DNA from 3 places in the Priestia sp. 179-F W1.4 NHS genome. Region 2 is predicted to be linked to each of the others. Evidence: predicted binding sites of a transcription regulator. Region 2 holds the regulator's gene; each other region holds the start of a gene.
What was found. Region 2 encodes LexA, which represses DNA repair genes until DNA is damaged. Its sites were predicted from a motif close to CGAACATATGTTCG; they were not measured.
Positions count from the first base shown of each region.

Region 1 (4,919 bases), on a different contig from region 2:
CCCCTATACGTCCTGCTACGCGTCCTACCACAGCTCCGAAATAAGGAGAATACTTTTGGTATTGTTCTATTGAATCAAATCCCAAGACAACACTTTCAATCTTCCCTTCAGAATCCGGCATTTCAATATTTGATATCACACATCCATAGTCAAGGCAGGTGATTTTAAGCCCTTCATCATTTAATAAGGTATAAGCATGTACAGCTTGATTGTTTAGTTCGCCAAATTTCTCAAAATTCACTTTCATTTTTAATCAGTCCAATCCTCTTTTTATTCGTAAATTGCTTAACGGACCCTACATGTTATACACATGGGATATGTTCTTATAGTTCCCTCTGCAATCCTTCCTGAATCTTCATTATTCTCATTTTATTGTAATCGTGTACATTTCCTAATTCAAGCTTGAATGATAAAGGCTGGCTACTGTTTGTCATTGCTATTTCTTTAGTATTCCTAAGTATTCTTCCCAAGGTCCTACATCTTCTCTGTATCGTTCTGCCATTACTCGAACAATTTGGGCAATATGCGTTAAATCGTGAGCAACCCAAGTCGAGAGCAATTCTCTGACTTTTACTTCCCCAAACTCCGGGTGTTCTCCTCTCACTTCAAGATGCTTTTCAGGCTTAATTAACAGCTTTAGTTGTTGTAAATTCTGCATTCTTATCATGTTGAATTCAAGAAGCTTTTCTTCAATAGAACTAGTAGATTCCTTGTGTAAATGAGCATAGCGATCAAATGGAGGGAAAGCTCCTCCTTTTCCTTCTTGAAGGATGAATTTTAGCCTTGGTATCCAATTGTTTTTTTCTGCTTCTATTAAATGTTCTATTACTTCCGAGGTACTCCAAGTTCCTTCTCCTTCATTACATTGCAGCCACCCTGCAGATAGACCCGACAAAAGTTTTTCAAGCGTCTTAGGCGTACGCTCAAGTATTTGGGTCGCTTCTTTTAAATTAAAATTCATGCTCATTCCCCTTTCTCAACGTAATGATGCTGAGCTGTCAGTTATGTGAAAATCCTTGCGTTTCTAGTCAATTTTATCACAATTGACTTCTATTAAAGGAAGGAGATAATCTTCTCCTTCCTTTAATGCTTACTAAAACAAAAAAACAGAACACATGTTTGGTTTTTCTGTAGAAATATGATAAAATATACATAGGCTAGAACGCAGTGAGTATCAGTCTGGATGGGTACTGCTCATCGGTAAAATAGATTGCTAGCAACTTTTTCATCTTGAGCTTTTCGTTTGAATTGGAGTGAGACAACAGTGAGTAAAAATCAAAAGCGATGGACACAAGAAGAAGATAGATTTCTTATCCAACACTATGGCGTTATGACGCTTCAAAAGATGAGTGAGCATTTACATAGAAGTAAGGAATCGGTTAATAAACGGCTTACTCGATTAAATCTTCGAGCTTCAGATACAGCTTTACGTAAAAAGTGGACGCCGAAACAAGATGCTTTTTTACAGGAGAACATTGATACCATGAATAACCGTAAAATGGCACACTCCTTAGGCAGAAGCCCTTCTTCTATTGCTACACGCATAAAAGTTTTGGGACTAACACGAAAAACATCGATGCGAAGATGGACCGTACAAGAAGACGAATATTTGCTAAGGTATTACGGAATAAAACCCCTTTCGCGCATATCAGCGAAATTGCAGCGAAGTGTGCAGGCACTAGAATCGAGGTTAAGTCGTTTAGAAGTGTATGGAGCGAAAGCGCACGTAGGACATATTACAGCGTGTGAACTAGCAGCCTGCCTTGAAGTAGATGTTCATACAATTTATAAGTGGATTCATAAAGAGAATCTACCGTATAAGATGATCATCGCCAAGACTAGAACATTCATGGGAATTGACATTCAATCTTTTTGGAAGTGGGCTGAACAAAATAAATCGTGCCTTAATTTTTTTAAAATATCTAAAAATACGCTTATTCCAGAACCAGCGTGGGTGGATGAACAAAGAAAACTAGACTATGTCAAGCGTCCTAAATATGAGCATAAAAAGTGGACAGCAGAAGAAGATGCTAGATTGTGGCGTATGTTTTATCAGGAAAAGCGCAATCAGCGAGAAATTGGACAGCTGCTCGGGCGTTCAAGAAATAGCGTGCAGCGCCGCTTAGAGCGTCTACGTAAAAAGAAATTAGCGAGTTAAACGAAAAAAAGCTTGGAATAAGCTATGCTTATCCCAAGCTTTTTTTATTGATATGACTTTTTGTTAAGCTTTAACTGCTTTTTCCCAATCTGCTGCAAATTTTTCCATTCCTTGGTCAGTTAACGGGTGTTTTGCTAATTGCTCAATAACAGCGTATGGAATTGTGGCAATATGAGCCCCTGCAAGTGCTACGCGCGTTACATGATCCGGGTGTCTTACAGATGCGGCGATAATTTGAGAGTCGATGTTTTGAACGCGGAATAACTCAGCAATTTTAGATACCAGCTGTACTCCGTCTTCTGAAATATCATCAAGACGTCCTAAAAATGGAGAAACATACGTCGCTCCAGCACGAGCTGCTAAAAGCGCTTGGTTTACTGTAAAGATTAGGGTTACATTTGTTTTTACGCCTTTTTTTGCAAGGTAGCGCGTCGCTTCCAAGCCAGCTAATGTCATAGGCAGCTTAATCGTAATGTTTTTATCTCCATCGTTAATTTTAATCAGTTCTTCAGCTTGAGCGATCATGTCTTCAGCAGAAAGTGCGTCAGGCGTTACCTCAGCGGAAACGGATTCAACCTCCGGTACCATTTGAAGAATTTCTTCGATGCGGTCTTCAAATCTTACGCCTTCTTTTGCTACTAAAGATGGATTGGTTGTTACACCTGCTAGAACACCAACTTTATATGCTTTCTTAATATCCTCAAGGTTTGCTGTATCAATAAAAAATTTCATCTCACTATTCCTCCTTATTGTTGTACATCAATCTGCATCTCAACTTGCGTGAACTACCGCCTAGCCAATTTGCTGAAGGGCATATAGATTTTCTATAGAAGCGTTTTCAATCTCTTTTGCAGTTAATACCTTTAATTTTTCTAAAAATTGTATGGCGTCCACTCGGTCTTCAATGTCTTCTTCTGTACGAATATTCTCCGTTTTAATCTGATGGATACATTCGTTGATGACTTCTTTGTACGCATTTGTTTGGATAAACCATTCTGCTAATAGCGTTTTTGTTGCTTCTCTTTCTTCTTCACTTTTAACTGCAAACAAACTCTCTGTTTCCGTTTCACTCAGCATAAGGCTGCTAAAATCGTGATTCATACAAAGCCAAAAATAACCTTTTTGGCTATCGTAATACTTTCCTTCTCTTAAAAGAAAATACTTGATTCCAAATTTAATTTTGTGAGATTGGCTCTCTGAACTTGGCATATGAATTTCTTTTATTTCTACGCTTTCTGATACATCCAGATATGTTTCTAAACCGTACTTTGTATTCACTACTTTTGCATCCAATATGTTCATCCTCATTCTCCTTTTCTCAAATTCTATTTATTTTTATAAAAACAGAGGTCTGATTTTATGTAATAACGAATCCCATTTTTGTGGATGTTTTTCTTAACCAACCGACACGTTTTACTGTTTACGCTTTCATTATATATCAGATTATTCGAAAAATCATCAAAAACAATCAAATTCATTCAAAAAAAGTCATAAAATCGTAAAAAGTAGTCAAAAAAGTTCAGATGACATAAAAATTACGTAGTCATAAAAGATTTTCACAATACAATTGTAAAAATTAGGGGTAAAGTAGCTAAACTCAACGATGTACTAATAAGCGTTGCACTTGAAACAAATTCTGGCTCAGTATCAAATTGCAGCGCATACATGGTCGTGTTTGCTGCTGTTGGCATAGCGGCCGTAATAATCATAATCTGTTTAACCATGTCATCAACTGGAAGAAACAAAGTAAGTAAATAAGCAACGGCAGGAGAAATGATCAGTTTAATTATAAGCGATAAAGAAACTTTGCTTTTGGCTAAATTTTTAACTGATATTTTTGCCAGCTGCATGCCGAGTACAATCATAACCGTAGGAATTGCTGCATTTGCTACTAAATCTACCGCTTCGAGGACTGATTTCCCTAAATGAATATTGAAAAATTGAAAAAAAGCTCCCAAAAAGGCGCTATATATAGCAGGCATGCGCTGAACAGCACGAATAGCTGAACGTATACCATTTCCTTCTGCACTTCCTTTTGCGGCGTAGTAGACTCCAATTGTACACATTGCCAGCTGTTGAATAACCATTAAAATGATTGCACAGTCAAGCCCTGAAACTCCAAAGATTAGTAAAACCACAGGAGTACCGTAATTCCCATTGTTCATAAAAGAAGAGGCTAATATCATTCCACATGTCTCTCGAGTGGAATACTTCTGAATAAACGCCACAATATATACAACTATAATTAAAGTAAAACAAAGGGCAAACGTATAAAAAGCAAGATATAAATAATCCACCTGAAATTTTGTCGTATAAAACGTTCTAAAAACTAATATCGGAGACATTAAATAAAGCGCCATGGTGGATATCGTTTTTGTATCGAACCCTATTTTCTTTTGTCCAATAAAACCTAGTGTAAATATGCCGAAAATAGGTAATAGGATTGTTAAAAATTCCATTTTAATCACCTGTTTATATTCTATTCTTTAGAGAAACAATTGAAAAGCCTAGATAGTCAACTCTCTAGGCTTTTCATTCCCTAATTCATGTACGTTCCGCCATTCACATTAATAGATTCACCCGTTATAAAATCAGACATACTTGAAGCTAAAAACAAAACGCTTTCCCCAACATTTTGAGGAGTTCCTAACTTATTTAACGGAATTCGCTTTGTTACTTCTTTCCTGTATTCATCTGTCCATTGATTGCTCATGTCCGTTTCTACAGGACCTGGACATACAGCATTTACAAAAATATTATG
Region 1 covers NZ_JBIQFF010000003.1:39,451-44,369, reverse strand. Annotated here, with positions in the region: gene ACH0CI_RS15480 (aldose epimerase family protein) at 1-247, opposite strand, end outside; gene ACH0CI_RS15475 (DinB family protein) at 437-961, opposite strand; gene ACH0CI_RS15470 (sigma-70 RNA polymerase sigma factor region 4 domain-containing protein) at 1,265-2,158, shown strand; gene fsa (fructose-6-phosphate aldolase) at 2,222-2,890, opposite strand; gene ACH0CI_RS15460 (hypothetical protein) at 2,951-3,460, opposite strand; gene ACH0CI_RS15455 (AEC family transporter) at 3,715-4,617, opposite strand; gene ACH0CI_RS15450 (SDR family NAD(P)-dependent oxidoreductase) at 4,698-4,919, opposite strand, start outside.
Region 1: a site for LexA is predicted at 1,109-1,122, ahead of ACH0CI_RS15470 (sigma-70 RNA polymerase sigma factor region 4 domain-containing protein). Genes of this name have one in related genera too.

Region 2 (4,919 bases):
TATTAATGCATCCGCTTGGTCTTTACCAGCTTTAGATACAACGTACGCGCCTTTAGACACGCCTTCGTATGCATTTTCTTTTGTACCTTCAAGCGTTGGCAAGTTTTGACGAGTCAATACAAGCGCCGTTGGGCGGTCAGTTGATTCTAATGCTAAGCGCCATGCAGCAGCTGTTTCATTTGCATCTGCAGGACGAACCACTGAAAGACCTGGCATTGCACGAAGTGATGGCAATTGTTCAATTGGCTCATGTGTTGGGCCATCTTCTCCAACTGCGATACTGTCATGTGTGAAGACATATGTTACAGGAAGCTTCATTAAAGCTGCTAAGCGAATTGCTGGGCGAAGATAATCAGAGAATACAAAGAATGTTCCTCCGAATACTTTTACACCGCCGTGTAGAGCCATACCGTTTAATGCAGCTCCCATTGCAAATTCACGTACACCGAACCAAATATTACGTCCGCTGTAATCAGCTGCAGTGAAGTCTTCTGAACCTTTAATCATTGTTTTATTTGACCCAGCTAAGTCAGCTGAACCGCCGAAGAATTGAGGTACAGCTTGTGCTACTGCGTTTAATACTTCTCCAGAAGAAGCACGGCTAGCTAAGCTTGAACCCGTTTCGTATGCTGGAAGCGTTTCTTCCCAGCCTTCAGGTAACTTTCCTTCTACTGCTAGTTCAAATTGACGACCTAGTTCAGGATATTTTTCTTTATACTGTGCAAATACATCGTTCCATTCGTTTTCTTTCTTTTGGCCATCTTCAGCAATTGTAGCTTTGAAGTGAGCATACACTTCTTCTGGCACATAGAAATCTTCTTCAAATGTCCATGCATAAGCTTCCTTTGTTAATTTTGTTTCATCGGAACCTAATGGAGAACCGTGCACGCCAGAAGTACCCGCGTGGTTTGGAGAACCAAATCCGATTGTTGTTTTTACTTCAATTAGCGTTGGGCGTGTTAAATCGCCTTTTGCTTCTTCAATTGCGTTTGCAATCGCTGTCAAGTCATTGCCGTCTTCAACGCGAATTACTTGCCATCCGTAAGCCTTGAAACGATCTTCTACGTTCTCAGAGAACGAGCGATCTAAATCTCCGTCTAAAGAAATATCATTTGAATCGTATAAAACAACTAAGCGTCCTAATTTTAAGTGTGCCGCTAATGAAGCTGCTTCAGCAGATACACCTTCCATTAAGTCTCCGTCACCACAAATACCATACGTAAAGTGGTCTACAATTTCTAAACCTTCTTTGTTGTATGTTTCAGCTAAATGACGTTCTGCCATTGCTTTACCAACAGCCATTGCAATACCTTGTCCTAGTGGACCAGTTGTTGCATCAACACCTGCTGTATGACCGAACTCTGGATGACCTGGTGTTTTGCTTCCCCATTGACGGAAGTTTTTAAGGTCTTCAATTGATAAGTCATATCCAGCTAAATGAAGCAAGCTGTATAATAGTGCCGATCCGTGTCCTGCTGATAATACAAAGCGGTCACGGTTGAACCAGTTTGGATTCTTTGGATTGATGTTCATAAATTTTGTCCACAATGTATATGCCATTGGAGCAGCTCCCATTGGCATACCTGGGTGACCTGAATTTGCTTTCTCAATCGCATCGATTGATAAAGTACGAATTGTTGCAATCGAAAGATCTTCAATACGTTGTGTCATACTCTTCATCCCTTTCAAAACTATGTACATATGTTATCATACTAATGATTTGCTTATTTGTACAATACTTGAACCAAAAAAATTTCCACTTTTACAGTTTTTGTGTGCCTTATTAAAAATATACAAAAAACTAGAGGGAACTCTCCCTCTAGTTTTACTAGAACGTCTTAGTGAAGACGCTTCTTTTTGCTCTCTTTTAACTTCTTAGGCGTAACATCTTTACCTTCCTCGTCCACAACTTTAATCGTATGAAGGTGGTTTGTCATAGATTGTCGGAAAACTTTTAAATATTCCTGACGTAGCTCTTGCTGTTCTTTCGCTTCAGATTCTGTCAGACCTTCAGCCTTTGCCTTTTTTGAAAGAGCATTAATACGAGCAAGTTTATCTTTTGATAGCATATAAAACCTATCTCCTTATAATCAATAATTAAAATTACCGAACCGTTCCGGCAACATGTAGTCATCTTACTAAATCTCTTTCGTTTTATCAAGAGATTGAGCACTCTCTTGATACTCTTGATAGCGACGATGTACCGTTGCTTTTGAAATATTATAACCAAAACCTTTTAGCGTAACTGAAATTTCAGCAAAGGTTAAGCCGTTATGACGAAGGCGGACAATTTCTTCAATCGGCGCTTCTTTTTTTTCTCTTCCTGAGTTAACTCCTTGATTTTTTAAATTTTGCTGCGGACGATAACCGTTTTCTACGGCTCTTTTCATTCCTCTTTTAATTTTAGCATTATGTAATTTCCGCTGATGCTCTTCCACTAAGCTAATAATATCTAACACCATCGAATCAGATTCTGAAAGCTGAAGCTGACCTTGATGACTAATCGTATAAATCGTAGCATTTTCTTTATGAAAAGCATGAAGAAGCGCAATTCGGGCATTTCCTCTGCCTAATCGCGTTTCGTCTTGAATGAGCAGCACAGATATTTTTTCTTCTTTCATTGTATGAAGAACATCCAATATACCCTCTCTGTCTACGTCATATCCGCTTGCTTTTTCCATTACGACTTTTTTTACGTTTAGATGGTGAAGATCAGCAAGCTTTTTTAATTCTTCTTGCTGGCGCTGTAAAGATGTTTCTTGGGTTTTTTTATCCGTACTTACACGGCAATAAATAATGGCGTCCACTTTTATCACGACCTTTTCGGCTTCTAACAATATTCAGGAACGGCCGTTACACACTACTGTTCAATTGCCACTTGATTATGTAACTCTTTTTTTAAAACAGGAATATATAATTTATCTCCAGGAGATAAAGACTGGGCAGTGTCTGAGTTTAGATCATTGACGTCTTCAACCCATTTGACAAATTCATTGGTGGTCAAATGATGGTGATTATGATACTTGTTGGACAAGTCCCAAAGTGTATCTCCTTTTGTAATAGTAACCGTTGAATATTTGTCTAAATCTACTTTATCCGCTCCTAAAACCAGCGTCAATACATATGTAAGTGCAGCAATAACTGCAAAAAAAATAGCGTAATGTTTCATAGAATGTAAGAATTGGTGCATATTATGATCCCCCTATCAGAATATATGTTCTTATTTTATTGAGAACATTTGTTTCTGTCAATGGAATTCTTCGAACTTATGTTTGTATATTGACACATCACGTGGTATAATTCACCTAAAGAATAGCTAAAATCGAGGTGAAAAATATGAAGCTATCAAAACGTCAACAAGACATACTAGATTTTATTAAGCACGAAGTAAAATTAAAAGGTTATCCGCCTTCTGTTCGTGAGATTGGGGAAGCGGTGGGATTAGCCTCTAGCTCCACTGTACACGGGCATTTAGCTCGTTTAGAAAGCAAAGGGTTAATTCGCAGAGATCCAACAAAACCAAGAGCAATCGAAGTTCTTCAACTAGACGAAGTAAACATCCCTAAAAGCAATGTCATTAATGTTCCTGTTATCGGTAAAGTAACAGCGGGTCTTCCTATAACAGCCGTTGAAAATGTGGAAGAATATTTCCCTCTTCCAGATAAATTCGTTTCTCCAGATGATCATGTGTTTATGCTTGAAATTATGGGAGAAAGTATGATTGAAGCAGGTATTCTAGATGGCGATATGGTAATCGTACGTCAGCAGCAAACTGCTAATAACGGAGATATTGTGGTCGCTATGACCGAGGACAACGAAGCAACGGTAAAACGTTTCTTCAAAGAAGAAAATTTCGTTCGTTTACAGCCTGAAAATTCAACGATGGCGCCTATTATTCTTCGCCACGTAACGATTTTAGGAAAAGTCACTGGTGTATATCGCACGATTCACTAATCACACACTGTATGTAAAACCAACTAATCATGATGTTAGTTGGTTTTTTTTACGTTTGTTTTCTAAAAAAATTGGCATATTATAAATAATACGTCGAATCATTACAGGCAGGTAGAGCGGTTTTTATAAAGCCTGTTTTACCTTTTACTTTCTGTCTGCATTTTTTCAACTCTCAAAAAAAATACAACCGACTATAAGAAGGATGTAGTTTATGACCAATACACCAAGGAAAACAGAACCATTTCAAACTATTATGCCTACCAAAGCAATGAACATGTTTCTTTTTCCTTTTTCCTTTGATCGAAAAAATAAAGAGCAGCTTGTTCATGCACTAGAAGCAAATATGTTTGAGTTTTTTTCCATTCAAAACAAACATGTAGAAAAAGAATACTACGGAGAACAGTATTACGTATCTCATGATAGCTTGGATCAATATTTTCTTCCTTACATTGAATGTATTCTATTTCCTGATTCGTGCGAAAAAGAAGGCTTGCTTCGATTTTCAAAAAAAATAGACCATACCGTTACGCTACAAACTTCCTCCACCACCGTGTCTAGCAACGTGCTGTCTGTGGATGTTTTTTTATGTCCTTTTGAAATTGGCGTCATGACCATTCGCACTGAGATGAGTCATAATCATTACACCTATGATGACATTTTAGAATTCATGAATCATTTTCGTGTATTAGAACCGAAGCTTGCTGAAGAGCATGGATCCACCATTACCTATGAACATCATCGCTATAGCAAAGTACAGGATTACATTTTTTCACAGCTCGCGCCATTTTTGAACGAACACATCAAAAAAGAAGCGACGCGTGAACAGCACGTCGGGAGTCTTCCTTATTTTATCGATGAACGGATGTTTGTATTAAGTTATGTAACGGTAAATCAAGAGCAAGAAATTAACTCCACAACTTTATTTCGTACTGGGCAGCTAAATAGCTATACGCCTGACGGGAAAC
Region 2 covers NZ_JBIQFF010000001.1:802,628-807,546, reverse strand. Annotated here, with positions in the region: gene tkt (transketolase) at 1-1,671, opposite strand, end outside; gene ACH0CI_RS04085 (DUF896 domain-containing protein) at 1,839-2,069, opposite strand; gene ACH0CI_RS04080 (YneB family resolvase-like protein) at 2,139-2,807, opposite strand; gene yneA (cell division suppressor protein YneA) at 2,861-3,190, opposite strand; gene lexA (transcriptional repressor LexA) at 3,337-3,954, shown strand; gene ACH0CI_RS04065 (magnesium transporter CorA family protein) at 4,166-4,919, shown strand, end outside.

Region 3 (4,919 bases), on a different contig from region 2:
ATATTCATGTGATAGGACCTATCGTGCAAATTGAATTAAAAAGAGAAGATGCAGAAGAATTTTTAGAAGCTGAATTAAGCAAAGAGCATTATAAAACACTCAGCCTTCAAGTAGGAGAGCAGGTGTATGTAAAGCCTAAGCAGCTAAAAGTATTTATTCCAGAAGATTATTCTATTTGATAAAAAGCGTGAAGGGTATACCTTTGCGCTTTTTATCTATTAATAAATTAGTACCAGATATTAAAAGTAGGTGTTATAATTAAGTATCAACTGATTTGAGGTGGAGAAATGATGCAATCAAAAGCTAGAATCACAGGAATGGGGATATATACACCAAAGCAAAAATTAACGAACGACCATTTAAAAGAAATGGTTGATACAAGTGACGAATGGATTGTACAGCGCACGGGAATGAAAGAACGGCGAATTGCTGGTGAAGGCGAATACACGTCTACGCTTGCCATTCGAGCTGTTAAAAATTTGCTTAACCGCTATAATGTAAAAATAGAAGATGTAGATGCAATTATTGTTTCGACAACAACACCGGATCACTTTTTTCCTAGCGTAGCATGTCAGGTTCAAGATTACTTTCATATTGATCAAGCTGCTGCATTTGATTTAAGTGCCGCATGCGCCGGTTTTACATATGGACTTCACGTGGCGAACGGCTTAGTGACGTCCGGATTGCATAAAAAGATTTTAGTTATTGGTGCTGAAGTCATGTCGAAAATTACAGATTATAAGGACCGGGCTACCTGCGTGCTGTTCGGTGACGGAGCGGGAGCTATGCTTGTAGAATACGATGAGCATAATCCAAGTTTCTTAGGATGTCACTACGGAACGGACGGAAGCGGAGGGGTGAATTTATATCGTTCTAATTTATCTGATACTCTTTCAGGAAAAGAAATTAACGCGAGCGGAAATTTAGTTCAAAATGGGCGTGAAGTATACCGCTTTGCTGTCCGAACGATTCCAAAAGGAGTAGAAGCATTGTTAAAGGGTACTTCCATTTCTCTTTCTGATGTAAATTGGTTTATTCCGCACAGTGCAAACCTTCGGATGATTGAAGCTATTTGTGCTAAAACAGGTGTTTCAATGGATAAAACGTTAACGAGTGTACAATACTGCGGAAATACATCTTCAGCTTCTATTCCACTTGCCTTGAACGAAGGAATAATGACAGGAAAAGTACGGGATAATGACCTTCTTATTCTCTATGGGTTTGGAGGAGGATTAACGCATTGCGGTTTGTTAATTAAATGGACGTGTAAAGAAAAAAGCTAAAAGGCATCGCCTTTTAGCTTTTTAGGCTTTCATTGAAGCGCTTTTTTATTATCGTTACAAGAAAGTTTTTCTTTTTATAACAGCAGGTTTACTGTATTTCCAGCGCAAACATATATAATAGAAAAAACCCGCTTTTTTACAGCGGGTTTTTAGCTGGCTTTTGGAATAGTAAAACCTACTCCAAAGACGTCTCGCACATCGTGGACAACCACAAAAGCCTGTTCATCGACTTTATGAATAATGCGCTTTAACTCTAATAGTTCTTGTTTGTTCACAACTACGTACAATACGTCTTTTGCTTCTTTTGTATAGCTTCCATGAGCAGAAAAGACAGTGACGCCTCGCTGCATCTTTTTGTTAACTTGTTCGGCTACTTCAGCTGAACGGTGTGAAATAATAGTGATTGCTTTGCGGGGGTTGAGTCCTTCAATAATATAATCAAGCACCTTTGTTCCGATATAAAGAGAAATAACCGTGTACATCGTCTTTTCTCCACCGATGACAAAATAGGCGCTTGCTACAACTAATAGATCAATTGCTAGCATCGTTTTGCTAATATTCCAGTCTAGATATTGATTAGCTAAGCGGGCGATAACTGCCGAGCCTCCGGAAGTTCCGCCACCTCTAAACACAAGCCCGAGTCCTACACCGGCTAAAATACCAGCAAAAATAGCCCCCAGTAGCGTATCGTCAAGAGGATTTCCCAGTCCTTCAGTTATATGTAGGAATAGAGATGTGAAAATAATACATATAATTGTGTAAGCAATCACACGTTTGTGAAGCAATTTGTATCCGATCAGTACCAGCAAACCGTTTAATATAAAGTTTGTGATACCAGGAGACCAGCCTAGTACATAATAGGTAATCATTGTTACACCGGTTACGCCGCCTTCTGCTAATTCATTTGGAATAGCAAAATAATTAATGGCCAGTGCGAAAATGAGGCTTCCTAGAATAATGAGGATAATTTCTTTTATTTTATTGATCATGAACGTTACCTCCAATCATCAAAAACTCCGAAAACACAGTCATGACAATGTATTATACCAACTCTAGAGGCTGAATTAAAGATGGGATATTATTATTTTTTAAAAAATCAATTTCTGCTATCAACATAAAATCTTTTGACAGTTTTTATGGAGTATGAAAAAATGAATTGTTTGCTTTTATTTTGATTAAAAAGTTTTGCAATGAGAATGTTCGTTCGGTAAAATAGAAGCAAGAGTCAAGGGGGAGAATGAACGTGTATCAAGATGAATTAAAACAGTATGCGAAGTTAGTAATGCCTGAGCATTTAGAGAAAATGAAGAAAATGTACAGTCCTGAGGCGCATAAGCAGTCTTTAGGGTTGAAAAAAGAAAAGATTGAGCATATTGAAAATGTCATTATGAACAGTTACTCGGAGCATCATCCAGTAACCCTTCACGTCTATGAAGCAGGACATATTCAAAGATATGAACGAGTGACAATCGATAAAGTTTCTCTGCAGTCGAATACGCTGATGGTGACAGGGCCTTGTTATACATATTCGATTCGAGCGGATGCAGTAATTGAAGCAGATGTATGGAAAGATGAAAGCTACTCTAGCTAAGAGTAGCTTTTTTGTTGAATTTGTATCTTTTTTTTAACGCTTGCATACAATACATAAAAGCATATTCTGCGAGTAGTCACTTTTAGCTACTAGGAAATTTTGATTAAAGAAGGGATATTGTATGCAAAATGAAAAAACTCAAGTAAGAGAAATTGAATTAACGCAGTTCATTAAGAAAAGACTCGTTCGTTTTATCTCAAGTTTGGCTATTTCTTCTGCCCTTGCTTCTATATTATATATGCTTCTGTTTTTATTTAAATGATGGGTCACTTTGAGTTGTCCAAAAAGGTGGACAACTTTTTTGATGTATAGGCTCTCATTAAAACAGGACAAGCTAAACATAATTCAGTCAAGAGAAATTAAATCGGTCAAGAAATAGTCAAAAACAGTCATAGCTAATTAGTTACAAGAAAACCTTTACATATAATGAGAAAAGTAGACAAATTCTTGAATTACCAGCTTATTTCCTTTTGTATAAACTATTATCAAAACAAATGCAAATCTAATTGTTCGTTCAAAAAACTTTATTTTGTAATTAAAAAAATGAATGTTTTTGATTTTTTATGATTGATTTTGAATGTAAACCGTGATAAAGTAAGTACATGAAATAAATGAAAACGCTTTTTTGAAAAAGGAGCTAGAACATGTTAACGCCGGAGAGACATCAACTAATCTTAAAACTTTTAAAAGAGAAAGAACTTGTAAAAGTGCAAGAGTTTATCGAAGTTACAGGCGCTTCGGAATCCACAATTAGAAGAGACTTAAGTCAACTAGAAGAAGAGCAAATGCTCAAACGTGTTCACGGTGGCGCTTCGCTTATTCGCAGTAAACGAATCGAACTGAGCGTTATCGAAAAATCTGCTAAAAATATTCAAGATAAACGAAACATTGCAGAGTATGCGGCTTCCATTATAAATGAAGGTGACTGTATTTTTTTAGATGCAGGAACTACAACGTATGAAATGATTCCTTTTTTGAAGCAAAAAGATGTAGTTGTCGTGACAAATGGTTTAATGCATTTAAACCCGATGCTAGAACAAGGTATCACCCTCTATTTAATTGGAGGATCTGTTAAACATAAAACGGGCGCTTTAATTGGCAATGGAGCTCTTTTAAGTCTTGAGCAGTATCGTTTTGATAAGTGCTTTATGGGAGCGAATGGGATTCATCATCAATATGGATATACAACTCCTGATCCAGAAGAAGCATTGATCAAGCAAACGGCAATGAAGCTTTCTAGAGAATCTTATATTTTATCAGATTCTACTAAGTTTTTTGAAACAAGTTTTGCGAAAATAGCCGATTTACATGAAGCAAAAATTATAACAAATGACGTACCTAGTGATGTACTTATACAGTATGCAAACAAAACAGACATAAAGGTTGTGAAATCATGATTTATACATGTACGTTGAACCCATCCGTTGATTACGTAGTACATGTTTCAGCATTCGAAGAAGGCGGACTTAACCGCACAACGAATGAAGCCAAGTTTCCAGGAGGGAAAGGTATTAACGTCTCTCGCGTTTTAAAGCGATTAGATGTTGATAATAAAGCTCTCGGTTTTGTAGCCGGCTTTACAGGAACCTATATCGAAGACTACTTAAAAGCAGAGAATATTGAAACAGCTTTTACAAGAGTTGATGGAGATACCCGCATTAACGTAAAGTTAAAAACGGAAAAAGAAACAGAAATTAACGGTCAAGGACCTGCTATTACAGACGAAGCGCTTCAGTCTTTATTGACTCAAGTAAAGCAAATGACTGAAGGCGATATCTTCGTATTAGCAGGAAGTATACCGAAAACGCTTCCAAGTTCTGTGTATGAAACGTTAACGGAACTAGCAGCAGCGAACGGAGTAAAAGTAGTAGTAGATGCAAGTGGAAAAACCTTGCTAGACGTCGTGTCTCACAAGCCGTTTTTTATCAAACCAAATCATCATGAACTTGCAGAATTGTTTGATGTAGAAGTAAACAGTGCAGAAGATGCGCTAGTATACGGTAAAAAACTCGTGGAACAAGGAGCGCAAAACGTCGTTGTATCCA
Region 3 covers NZ_JBIQFF010000003.1:306,758-311,676, forward strand. Annotated here, with positions in the region: gene ACH0CI_RS16765 (sulfate/molybdate ABC transporter ATP-binding protein) at 1-179, shown strand, start outside; gene ACH0CI_RS16770 (ketoacyl-ACP synthase III) at 288-1,283, shown strand; gene ACH0CI_RS16775 (YitT family protein) at 1,433-2,272, opposite strand; gene ACH0CI_RS16780 (YolD-like family protein) at 2,521-2,874, shown strand; gene ACH0CI_RS16785 (hypothetical protein) at 2,996-3,136, shown strand; gene ACH0CI_RS16790 (DeoR/GlpR family DNA-binding transcription regulator) at 3,519-4,271, shown strand; gene pfkB (1-phosphofructokinase) at 4,268-4,919, shown strand, end outside.
Region 3: a site for LexA is predicted at 2,477-2,490, ahead of ACH0CI_RS16780 (YolD-like family protein). Genes of this name have one in related genera too.